DNA from 2 places in the Bacillus sp. L381 genome. Region 2 is predicted to be linked to the other one. Evidence: riboswitches for the same ligand, from Rfam matches in the RefSeq annotation. Region 2 holds a riboswitch; the other holds the start of a gene.

Region 1 (6,147 bases), 280 kb from region 2:
TGCGATCGAGATGGGGCATCAAGCGGCTTCGCTCGTTTCTTGGGGCGGTGTGAGTGATATGGCGCTTACTTATGAAGAGCGGAAGGATTTGCGGCGGATGATGAAGCGGGTGATCGGCGGCACGCCGAAAAAAGTGCCGGATGAATACAGATGGCGTTCGCCGTTTGAAAGAGCAGACCGCATCCAGGCGCCTGTGCTGCTCATCCATGGAGAAAATGACGAAAATGTCTCGATCGAGCACGCCAGGATGATTGAGGACAAGCTGAAAGAGACGGGGAAACCGGTGGAAACCTGGTATTACAGCGGTTTCACGCATTATTTTCCCCCGCAGGAAAACAGGCGCATTGTCCGGCGTCTGGCGGAATGGATGAAGACACGGTAAAATGCCGGATTTATGATATGATAATATAGAAAAAGAGAATGAAAGGGGATTTTCATTTTGGGAATGCCTGTAGAATTTAATACCATGATTGTGACAAAAGGCAATGAAAAACGGATAGAGGAAAATATCTTTTTATTAGAGAAAGAGGGCTATCGGGTCTATCCTCTTGATATTCCGATGGACGTGCGCAAAACAAAAACCGGCGAGAAATCCGGCACGGGCGAAGTCCAAAAGCTCGAATGGGCGAACGGCCGGACAAGCATTACATACAGACTCACTTCGCTTCATTCGACAAACTGAAAAAACAAAAGCCGAGGGCATATACGCCCTTGGCTTTTTTAGTTAAACGAGAGGTCCGCCGGCTTTGGCAATCGAGTCTGCATGGGAAAACTTTTTAAAGTTTTCTTTAAACTCATTGGCTAAAAACAGCGCTTTTTCGTTGTATGCTTTTTTATCGCTCCATGTGTTTTCAGGCTGAAGAACCTCATCCGGAACGCCCGGAACATGAACGGGGCTGTGCAGTCCGAAAATGCTGTCTGCTGTCATGTCTGTCTGATCAAGCGTGCCGTTAATTGCGGCTTTGACCATCGCTCTTGTATACGAAAGTTTCATCCGCTCTCCGACTCCGTACCCTCCGCCGGTCCAGCCTGTGTTGACCAGAAAGACTTGAACGCCGTGTTCGTCGATTTTCTTCCCGAGCATTTCGGCATATACGTGAGCCGGAAGCGGCAAAAACGGTGAACCGAAGCACGTGGAGAAAGTCGTTTGCGGAGATGTCACGCCGCGTTCGGTTCCGGCAAGTTTGCTGGTGTACCCGCTTAAGAAATGATACATCGCCTGCTCCTTCGTCAGTTTGCTGATCGGAGGGAGCACACCAAATGCATCCGCCGTTAAAAAGACGATCGCCTGCGGGTGACCGGCAATGCTCGGCTGCACGATATTGCCGATCATCTCAATCGGGTATGCGGCTCTTGTATTTTCCGTGTAGAAGGAATTGTCGTAATCAGCCTCACCCGTTTTCTCATCAAGCACAACATTCTCAAGAACAGACCCGAAGCGGATCGCATGAAAAATCTGCGGTTCTTTTTCTTCGCTCAGATTGATACATTTAGCGTAACATCCGCCTTCAATGTTAAAAACGCCGGAATCAGACCAGCCGTGCTCGTCATCGCCGATCAGTTTCCGGTCCGCATCGGCTGAAAGCGTCGTTTTCCCTGTGCCGGAAAGACCGAAAAACAGGGCGACATCGCCTTTTTCACCGACGTTGGCTGAGCAGTGCATCGGCAGAATATCCTGCTGCGGGAGCAAAAAGTTCATAATCGAGAATATTGATTTTTTCATTTCTCCGGCGTACTCGGTACCGCCGATTAAAATGACGCGCTTTTCGAAGGACACAATGATAAACGTTTCGGAATGCGTGCCGTCCGTTTGCGGATCAGCTTTAAAATGCGGAGCTGAAAGAATGGTAAACGGCTGTGCTTGCGGATCTCTTTCATTCGTCTCCGGTCTGATAAACAGCTGGCGCGCGAATAAATTATGCCACGCAAATTCATTTACGACTGTAATCGGCAGTCTGTATTTTTCATCTGCGCCTGCGAATCCTTCAAAAACAAACAGTTCATCTCTCTGTTTTAAGTAGCTGACGACTTTGGCGTACAGCTTTTCAAACGCTTCTTCAGAAATAGGCTGGTTCACCGCGCCCCAATCAATTTGATTTTCTGTGCTTTTTTCGCGGACGATAAATTTATCTTTAGGTGATCGGCCCGTATATGCTCCGGTAGTGGCGCGTACGGCGCCTGTTGATGTCAGCGTTCCTTCATTTCGGCTGATCACTTTTTCGGTAAGTTTTGGAGCCGATAAATTATGATGCACATTCGGACTTGCAAGTAACGCTTGAAGATCTGCGGTTAAATCAACTAATTTCATAAAAACCTTCCTTTGCCGGTTTATTTGTATTTCGCTGAATGTGGAATTAGTATAACATATATCTAAAAATAGTCTATACTATTTGTTGTTTTTTGTTTGTGTTTTTTCCATTGCTTCCTGAAATAAAGGCGCGTAATCGCTTTAATTCATATTGACACTTTCCGCCCTTTTACGTTAAGATATTTCATTGAGCGGATACTCTTATCCCGAGCTGGCGGAGGGACAGGCCCGATGAAGCCCAGCAACCGGTTTCTCTGTAAAAAAGCAGGTGAAAACACTGTGGGAAACCAAGGTGCTAACCTGATGCAAGGTTTAATATTTCCTTGAGCGATAAGAGTGAAAGGCACACAGACCAAACCCTTTCCTCGAGTGGAAAAGGTTTTTTTATTTCATAAAATATGCCAATTAACATTCTCTGATATAGTATGACATTGTATTAAGAGGGAGCGAGTTCCGTATCATATGAAAAGGTCTTGCAAAAGATCTTTTTTCAGGAGGAAAAGTGAATGAGTAAAAACCGTCGACTATTTACATCTGAATCTGTTACCGAGGGTCATCCGGATAAAATCTGTGACCAAATTTCTGACAGTATCTTAGATGAGATTTTAAAAAATGACCCGAACGCGCGCGTAGCCTGCGAAACGTCTGTAACGACAGGCCTTGTGCTGGTAAGCGGAGAGATTACAACATCAACATACGTTGACATTCCGAAAACAGTCCGTGAAACGATTAAAGAAATCGGCTACACACGTGCCAAATACGGATTTGATGCGGAGACTTGCGCTGTTTTAACATCAATTGATGAACAGTCTGCGGATATCGCAATGGGTGTCGATCAGGCTCTTGAAGCTCGTGAAGGCACAATGAGCGATGCTGAAATCGAAGCGATCGGAGCGGGGGACCAAGGTCTGATGTTCGGTTATGCGTGTAACGAAACGAAAGAGCTTATGCCGCTTCCGATCTCACTGGCGCATAAATTAGCCCGCCGTCTGAGCGAAGTCCGCAAAGAAGATATTCTTCCGTACCTTCGCCCTGACGGAAAAACGCAAGTTACCGTTGAATATGATGAAAACAACAAACCTGTCCGCATCGATGCGATCGTCATCTCAACTCAGCACCATCCGGAAATTACGCTTGAGCAGATTCAGCGCAATCTGAAAGAGCATGTCATTAACCCTGTCGTGCCTGAGGAACTGATTGATGAAGAAACAAAATACTTCATCAACCCTACGGGACGTTTCGTAATCGGCGGTCCGCAAGGTGATGCGGGTCTTACCGGCCGTAAAATCATCGTTGACACATACGGCGGATATGCACGCCACGGCGGCGGCGCGTTCTCCGGTAAGGACGCGACGAAGGTAGACCGTTCTGCGGCATACGCTGCGAGATACGTAGCGAAAAACATCGTGGCAGCAGGCCTTGCTGATTCTTGTGAAGTGCAGCTTGCATACGCAATCGGCGTGGCACAGCCTGTTTCTATTTCCATCAATACGTTTGATACAGGAAAAGCTTCTGAAGAGAAACTGATCGAAGTCGTACGGAATAACTTCGACCTGAGACCTGCCGGCATTATTAAAATGCTTGATTTGCGCCGCCCGATCTATAAGCAGACTGCTGCTTACGGCCACTTCGGACGCCATGATGTGGATCTTCCTTGGGAGCGTACTGACAAGGCGGATACGCTTCGCAAAGAAGCACTAGGAGAATAATTTTATAGCCGCTTACTTAAGCGGCTTTCCCTTTTTGCAGATGCTGCCATGCTGATTTTTTACATAGCGTGAAACCAATGGCGTAACAAAGCGTCTATAAAAAGGGGGTCCAATTAGAAAATTACACTTATGGAGGCTATACTATGTGTGGATTTGTCGGTGTTTTTAATAAGCATCCATTAACTCAAACCGCAGATCAAGAAGAGCTAATCAAACAAATGAACCAAATGATCGTTCACCGCGGTCCTGACAGCGATGGGTATTATCATGACGAGCACGTCGGTTTCGGCTTCAGACGGCTCAGTATTATTGACGTAGAAAACGGCGGACAGCCTTTATCATATGAAGACGAAAAATATTGGATCATTTTTAACGGCGAAATCTATAACTACATTGAATTGAGAGAAGAGCTTGAAGCGAAAGGCTACAAGTTCAATACAGATTCCGATACCGAGGTGCTCCTTGCGACATACCGCCATTATAAAGAAGAAGCCGCTTCAAAGCTTCGCGGAATGTTCGCGTTTTTAATCTGGAACAAAGCTGACCGCGTCATGTACGGCGCGAGAGACCCGTTCGGAATTAAACCGCTGTATTACACAACTATCGGGGACAAAGTGTATTTTGCATCTGAAAGAAAAAGTTTAATGGCCGCTCAAAACGGTATTGATCTTGATACAGCTTCTTTACAGCAATATATGTCTTTCCAATTCGTTCCTGAACCGAGCACGCTTGACGCTGAAGTGAAAAAAGTCGAGCCGGGCAGCCAGTTTACGATCCGCCCGGAAGGCGATATCGCGTTTAAAACGTATTTCAAAGCGAACTTTAAGCCCGTTCAGTCTGATGAAGATAAATTGGTGAAAGAAGTCAGAGACGCAATCTTTGACTCTGTCAAAGTCCACATGAGAAGTGACGTTCCCGTCGGCTCGTTCCTATCCGGCGGTATTGACTCTTCTTTTATCGTCTCAGTTGCGAAAGAATTTCACCCGAACCTTAAAACATTTTCTGTCGGCTTTGAGCAGCAGGGCTTCAGTGAAGTTGATGTAGCGAAGGAAACAGCTGCCGCGCTCGGGATTGAAAATATCAGCAAAGTCATTTCTCCTGAGGAGTATATGAACGAGCTTCCGAAAATCGTCTGGCACTTTGATGACCCGCTTGCAGATCCGGCGGCGATTCCTTTGTACTTTGTCGCGAAAGAAGCGAAAAAACATGTAACGGTCGCGTTATCCGGGGAAGGCGCGGACGAGCTGTTCGGCGGGTACAATATTTACCGCGAACCGCTGTCGCTTAAACCGTTTGAACGCATTCCGTCCGGACTGAAAAAAATGCTTCTTCATGTGGCATCCGTCATGCCTGAAGGAATGAGAGGGAAAAGCCTCTTAGTCCGCGGCTGCACACCGCTTGAGGAGCGCTATATCGGAAATGCGAAGATTTTTGAAGAGCCTGTGAAAAAACAGCTGCTTAAACATTACAATTCAGAGCTTTCATACCGTGATGTCACGAAGCCGTACTTTACGGAAAGCCGTTCATACAGTGACATTAATAAAATGCAGTATGTCGACATTCATACGTGGATGCGCGGCGACATTCTGTTAAAGGCTGACAAAATGACGATGGCCAACTCATTGGAGCTGCGCGTGCCGTTCCTTGATAAAGTCGTGTTTGACGTGGCCTCTAAAATTCCGGATGAACTGAAAACGAAAAACGGCACGACGAAATACCTCCTGCGTAAAGCCGCTGAAGGGGTAGTGCCTGATCATGTGCTTAACCGCAAAAAACTCGGCTTCCCTGTGCCGATCCGCCACTGGCTGAAAAATGAAATGAACGAATGGGTGCGCAACATCATCCATGAAAGTGAAACAGACGCTTATATTGAAAAGGATTATGTCCTTCAGCTTCTTGAAGATCATTGTGCCGACAGAGCGGATAACAGCCGCAAAATCTGGACCGTGCTGATCTTCATGATCTGGCACAGCATCAATGTCGAAAAAAGACTGGTGCCGGAAGAGCTGAATCATCAGCCGAAAGAAGTCATCTTCGTTTAATCCAAAAGGCTTTCGATGTTATCGAAAGCCTTTTTTCTTTTTTTTAAAACCTCCTATTCCGCTATGTTTTTCGTAAAGTATTACGCAA
Region 2 (6,147 bases):
ATGGCTGGTGCAGATAATGAATCAATCCCTTCATTTGTTTGTTTCCATTGTAACAATGATCCGCTGCTCCGGCCAAAGAGAGTGTGCCCCTGAATCCTTTCGAATGTGCCGGAAACCGGCGCTGGTTTTATGTGAAAAGCGGTATTCACACGATTGCTCTTTCTAATGCGTCGTATGTCCGAATTCCTGAATGCACTGCTGCACGAGGGTCACTCCCTGACTGAGCGCTGCGCCTCCTCCGAATGCCGCCGCGACGCTGATGACCTCAAGGATGTTTTCCTCTGTCGCGCCCTGGTCAAGGCAGCCCTTCGTATGATAAATCATGCAAAATTCATCTTGGGCACTGATGCTGATGCCGAGAGCGATTAATTGTTTCTCTTTTTCAGTTAATGAATCCGCTGAGAAACACTGTTCAGTAAATTCATTAAACTTCCGTCCCATCATCGGCATTTTCTGTTCGAATATGCCTAAACCTTCTTTGTATTGTTTTAATGCGTCATGCACGCTTTTGCCGTTATCCTGATATTGAGCCACTGCCATTCCCTCCAATCGTTAACCTTCCCTTTTATTATGGACAGTTCTCCGATTAATACCCGAAAAAAACCCCGGATGATTCATCCGGGGTTTTCGCTTTATTCAGATACAGGAAGTACGGCTCCGTCGTATTTTTTCTCAATAAAGTCTTTGATTTTCTTAGAATGAAGCACTTCCATAAGCGCTTTGATTTTCGCTGATTTTTCGTCACCTTTGCGAACGGCAATGATGTTGGCGTACGGGTTGTTTTTCGTTGATTCCACTTCAATCGCATCTTTTAACGGATTCAATTTGTTTTGAATCGCATAGTTAACGTTAATGAAGACTGCGTCGCCTTCTTCTTCATTATATGCTTTCGCCGTTAATTCAGGGGCGATTTTTTTGAATATCAGGTTTTTCGGGTTTTTCGTAATGTTTTTCGTAGTGGCGTCAATTGTTTTCACCTTCGGATCCAGTGTGATCAGTCCGGCTTTTTGAAGCATCGCCAGCATACGGCCTTGTTCTGCGACGTTGTTTGTCATGATGATGGTCGCGCCTTTAGGCAGGTCTTTCAGTGATTTGTATTTTTTCGTGTAAATTCCGAACGGCTCAAGGTGAACGGCTCCGGCATTTACGAGTTTGTAGTCTTTATTTTCTTTCATTTCCTGTTCAAGGTAAGGAACGTGCTGGAAGTAGTTCGCATCCACTTCTTTGTCAGCTAACGCTTTGTTGTACATTTTGTAATCGTTCAGCACTTTTACTGTTAATGTGTAGCCTTTTTCCTTCAGAAGCGGCTCCGCTTCTTTTAAGATTTCAGCATGCGGTGTTTTTGTCGCAGCGACGACGATTTCCTTTTTATTAGAGCCGTTTGATCCGCAGGCAGTCAAAACTCCCGCGAACACAAGCAGCAGCGCACTTAGTACAATCTTTTTCAATGTAAATCCTCCCTTATCTTTTGTCTATTATATTTGTAATCACATCACCGATAATTTGAATGATAAAGACGATGATGAGAATAAATACAGTTGCCACAAACGTTACATCCGTATTATTGGACTGGTATCCTTCTACATATGCAAGGTTTCCGAGTCCGCCCGAACCGATGGCGCCGGCAATGGCGGTAGATCCGATCAGGGCGATAGCCGTAACGGTGATGCCCGAGATTAACGCAGGCATTGATTCAGGAATCAGTACTTTGAAGATAATCGTCGATGTCTTTGCTCCCATTGATCTCGCAGCTTCGATGACTCCTTTATTAACTTCCCGGAGCGCGATTTCAACAAGGCGGGCATAAAACGGCGCGGAGCCGATAATCAGCGCGGGCAATGCCGCGTTCGGCCCTAAAATCGATCCGACCAAAAACTTAGTAAAGCCGAGAAGCAGAATAATTAAAATAAGAAACGGAATAGACCTGAAAATATTGACAACCGCCGCAATCACGGTGTTAATGATTTTATTTTCCCATAAGCTTCCCTTTCCCGTTAAAAAGAGCAGAAGGCCGAGAATCGCTCCGATGACAAATGAAAAGGCTAAAGCGATGACCGTCATATAAAGAGTCTCGTATGTGGCCGTCCACAGCTCGGTTATATCAACGTTCGGGAACCATTTTTCAAACATTTGTGATCACCTCTGCTTCTACCTGTTTGTCTTTGATGAACCGGATCACGTTTTCTACTTCTTTTTCCTGACCGTCAATATGGATGAATAAAGAACCGTAGGCTCCGTCTTTCGTCTGTGAAATTTTCCCCTGCAGAATATTGACGTCCACGTCAAAGTTTCGGATCATCTCCGTAATGAGCGGCTGTTCGGCAGCCTGCCCGACAAATGAAAGCTGAATCGTTTTTCCTGTGGCGGTTTCCTGCAGAAAATGCTGAATGGTTTCTTTCGTCTCCTCCGGTTCTGTCACCTGCTGAACGAAACGCTTTGTCATCGGCTCACGCGGGTTTCTGAAGACTTGGAGCACTTCGCCTTCTTCAACGACTTTCCCGTTTTCCATGACGGCGACTCTGTTGCAGATTTTTCGGATGACGTGCATTTCATGAGTAATGAGCACAATTGTCAGGCCGAGTTTGTCATTTATATCGGATAAAAGATCTAAAATTGAATCGGTCGTCTGCGGGTCTAGCGCTGATGTCGCTTCATCACATAGAAGGACTTTCGGATTATTGGCGAGCGCCCGGGCGATGCCGACACGCTGTTTTTGTCCGCCGCTCAGCTGCGACGGATAAGACTTTTCTTTTCCTTCTAATCCGACCAGTTTAATCAATTCATCGGCGCGGCGGACTCGTTCGCTTTTTTTCACGCCGGCGATTTCCAGCGGAAACATAATGTTCTCCCGGACGGTTCGCGACCAAAGAAGGTTAAAATGCTGGAAGATCATGCTGATTTCCTGACGCGCTTTTCTCAATGCGCGGCTGCTTACTTTATTTAATTCCGTCCCCGCGACTTCCACGGTGCCTGATGTCGGCTTTTCAAGGCCGTTCAGGAGACGGATTAAGGAACTTTTACCAGCTCCGCTATATCCTATAATTCCAAATATTTCGCCCTTTTTGATATCAAGAGTGACATCTTGGACAGCATTGACATCCCCATGCTTCGCTTTGTAAATTTTTGAAACATTTTGAAGATGGATCAAAGCAATCACCTGCCTTACACTATTCTAAGAAATCTTCCGGGTTTCTCTGCAAAAGAAAAGCCTTTCTGCAAAAATGAGCAGAAAGGCTTATTGAAAAAGGCCTTTCTCTCATCTTCCAAAGCAGATCGCTTTGAGTGAATTGGCACCATTTCAACATCGTTGATGGTTGCCGGGCTTCATAGGGCACTTCCCTCCACCTCTCTTGATAAGAGAAAACATATTGTATTTTCGTCCGGAAATTCTTACTGTAGAATAGCACGGCGAATGATAAAAAGTCAATAAAATAAATAATGGGAGCTATTGTCACATAGGTAGAATGGCAGTTACGGCCGCTTGCTGACCGCCTGAAAAAATCCGTTTGTCAGCCAGAGGATGGCCTCCAGCTTCAGCAGGGCCCGAAATGATCCCTTCACTTTGAGTTTTCCGCTTTGGATAAGTTTCTGCAAAGAGACATCACCGTGCAAGAGATGAATGATTTCCGTCTGGTTTCCGTAAAAGGTCAAATTAGATTTTTCCTTTGAAGCCGCCGTTTTTCTCATTTCTCCCTGTCCGTTAATTGAGACCGTTAAGGCTTCTGTTTCTCCTTGGAATGTAATCAGCAGCGTTGAGGCGTTTAATAGCGGTTTCAAAAACAGATGCTGTCCGTCATTCTCTAAAACTTCTATTTTCTCCACTCGTATAACCTCCCGTTTTAATGGCCATACATACACATTTCTCTTTTTAACGGACAGAACCCTTTATAAACCGCACGACATTTTCCTGTAAAAATTGTCACATCGGGAACGTTTGCGATGTTTTTTGTTTAATCAGCTCATATAAATAGGAAACGGAGCGGAAGGCGTATCCTTTCTCAACAAGCTCTCCGCCTTTAAACAGCAAAAAGCACGGAACGCTCTCAATCTGATAGGCTTTGGCGAATGCGGGGGAATAATTCACGTTGTTTTTATAGAAGGCGGCTTCTGGCAGCATTTCTTCGACGACGGAAAGCATTTTGGACGCCAGCTGGCATGTGCCGCAAAACGGGGTGTACAAATACAGGAGATAGACGTCATCCTGAATCGATTCGAGTTCATTTTCTTGGAGTTCTTTCATTTTGATTACCACCTCAGGTCGTTCTTTTTCAAAAATACAGGGTCTGCATCAAGGCCGGCTCTGATCAGCACAGATGCGAGATGATGGCCCGGGCACGATTCGACTTGCCTGTATGTTCTGTCTATGCAGATATGGCGCGCTTCGGGAAGCTCCCTTTTCAGCTGTTTTCTTAATTTTTCTCCGGAGTCGTCTGCGTCCGTTAAAATATACACGTCTCTGTCAAACAGGCGGTCCGCCAAGTCTTCCAGTTCGGTTTGGCCGATCGTTCCGTTTGTACAGATGATTTCCGCGGGTTCGATGAGCACTTCCCTGACTTTGATTTTATCTGATTTTCCTTCTACGATTATGACCTTTTCATCTCCGTTGAACATAAGCGCATCACCTGCCGATTGTTTTAGGCTCAATTGAAAAAGAAGGCAGTGAAATTCACCGCCAACAGTTAACACCAGCCGTTCTCATAATCGCAATCCACATATTTCGGATCGTTGCCGTTTATGACATCGGCTGTTTTATAAAATTTTTGATTTTCAAATAAAAAGCCCTGTTTGAGCTCGTACTGGTTCATGCCTGTCATCTCGCCGATGGCTTCATTTTCATGAAACAAGGAAAACCGGCCGTTTTGAAAGCGGCCCGTGATGTTCTCCGTGACATCGACCTTTTGTTTATCAAAAGCCATATTGGACACCTCCCGTTACAGATAGAATGTCCAAATGGCCCTTTTGCTATCCGATCAGTCTTCCTGTGTCATTTCGTCATATTGCTCGGAAGTCATGAGGTTTTCGATTTCTTCAGCATCAGCCGGTTCCACGACGATCATCCACGCTTTTTCATACGGAGACTCGTTTACGAATTCAGGACTGTCATCAAGGTCTTCGTTCACTTCCGTCACCGTTCCGTTAATCGGTGCGTATAGTTCGGATACGGTTTTGACAGATTCTACGCTGCCGAATGGCTCGTCCGCTTTAATTTCAGCGCCGACTTCAGGAAGCTCGACAAATACGATGTCGCCAAGTTCGGATTGCGCGAAGTGTGTAATCCCGATACGGGCTTTTCCGTCCTCAACTTTTACCCATTCGTGCTCTTTGGAATAACGCATATCTTTCGGTGTGCTCATCTAAATCCCTCCATTTTTTTCTTATAATAAGAAGATACCATAATTCTTTGAACCTGGCATTACATCCAATATTTTTCGAATTGGTCTTCTTTAAAGCCGACAGTGACTTTTTCGCCGTCTGTCGTAATCGGGCGCTTCAGGAGCATACCGTCTGATGCCAGGAGTTCAAGCTGTTCATCCTCTGACATGTGGTACAGTTTTTCCTTTAAGTTCAGCTCGCGGTATTTCATGCCGCTCGTGTTGAAAAACTTTCTGAGCTCAAGGCCGCTCTTTTCGTAGAGGTCTTTGATTTCTTCTTTCGCCGGTGTTTCTTCCACAATATGTATTTCGTTTATTTCCTTACCGCGGTCTTCCAGCCATTTTTTCGCATTACGGCACGTTCCGCATTTAGGGTACCAGTAAAAATTTAACGACATCTTCTTCACCCCTTGTAAATGATCGTCGTTATTTTAACACAATCACTGGTAAAAACCTATAACGTTGCTTCATGAAAAAGCGCTCCGGATGAAGGAGCGCTTACAGCATGTGATCAAACCGTATATTTTTCTTCACGGAAGACAGCGGCAGCCGCTTCACGTTTTTTCTGAATGAGATTTTTCGGTGTCAAACGCGTCAGTTTGCGCAGCACAGAAAGCATCATGCGGAGGGAATCTCCTTCCTCCATGGCGATGAGTGATTCTTTGGCGTGCGCTTCAATGTTCTGAAGGGCTTCCTGGGCAAAGATTTCCGTATATAACAGCTTCTGCGCGGCTTTTTCGGCACCGTCCGCCGCAATCGCTTTTTCCGTTCTGAG

What was found. A riboswitch is a leader RNA that binds a small molecule or an ion and turns the genes downstream of it on or off. The one in region 2 is predicted to bind S-adenosylmethionine.
Region 1: it holds a riboswitch for S-adenosylmethionine, as region 2 does, so the genes downstream of both, metK (methionine adenosyltransferase) here and metN (methionine ABC transporter ATP-binding protein) in region 2, are expected to answer to the same signal.

The regions. Positions count from the first base shown of each region.
Region 1 covers NZ_CP127224.1:2,792,759-2,798,905, reverse strand. The annotation lists gene QRX25_RS14235 (alpha/beta hydrolase family protein) at 1-382, shown strand, start outside; gene QRX25_RS14230 (DUF2584 domain-containing protein) at 440-682, shown strand; gene pckA (phosphoenolpyruvate carboxykinase (ATP)) at 725-2,308, opposite strand; SAM riboswitch class I at 2,507-2,645, shown strand; gene metK (methionine adenosyltransferase) at 2,815-4,017, shown strand; gene asnB (asparagine synthase (glutamine-hydrolyzing)) at 4,161-6,059, shown strand.
Region 2 covers NZ_CP127224.1:3,072,254-3,078,400, forward strand. The annotation lists gene QRX25_RS15800 (carboxymuconolactone decarboxylase family protein) at 163-540, opposite strand; gene metQ (MetQ/NlpA family ABC transporter substrate-binding protein) at 633-1,448, opposite strand; gene QRX25_RS15810 (methionine ABC transporter permease) at 1,462-2,130, opposite strand; gene metN (methionine ABC transporter ATP-binding protein) at 2,123-3,148, opposite strand; SAM riboswitch class I at 3,254-3,360, opposite strand; gene QRX25_RS15820 (SCP2 sterol-binding domain-containing protein) at 3,472-3,822, opposite strand; gene QRX25_RS15825 (thioredoxin family protein) at 3,920-4,240, opposite strand; gene QRX25_RS15830 (toprim domain-containing protein) at 4,246-4,611, opposite strand; gene QRX25_RS15835 (YusG family protein) at 4,680-4,916, opposite strand; gene gcvH (glycine cleavage system protein GcvH) at 4,971-5,354, opposite strand; gene QRX25_RS15845 (arsenate reductase family protein) at 5,414-5,770, opposite strand; gene QRX25_RS15850 (acyl-CoA dehydrogenase FadE) at 5,884-6,147, opposite strand, start outside.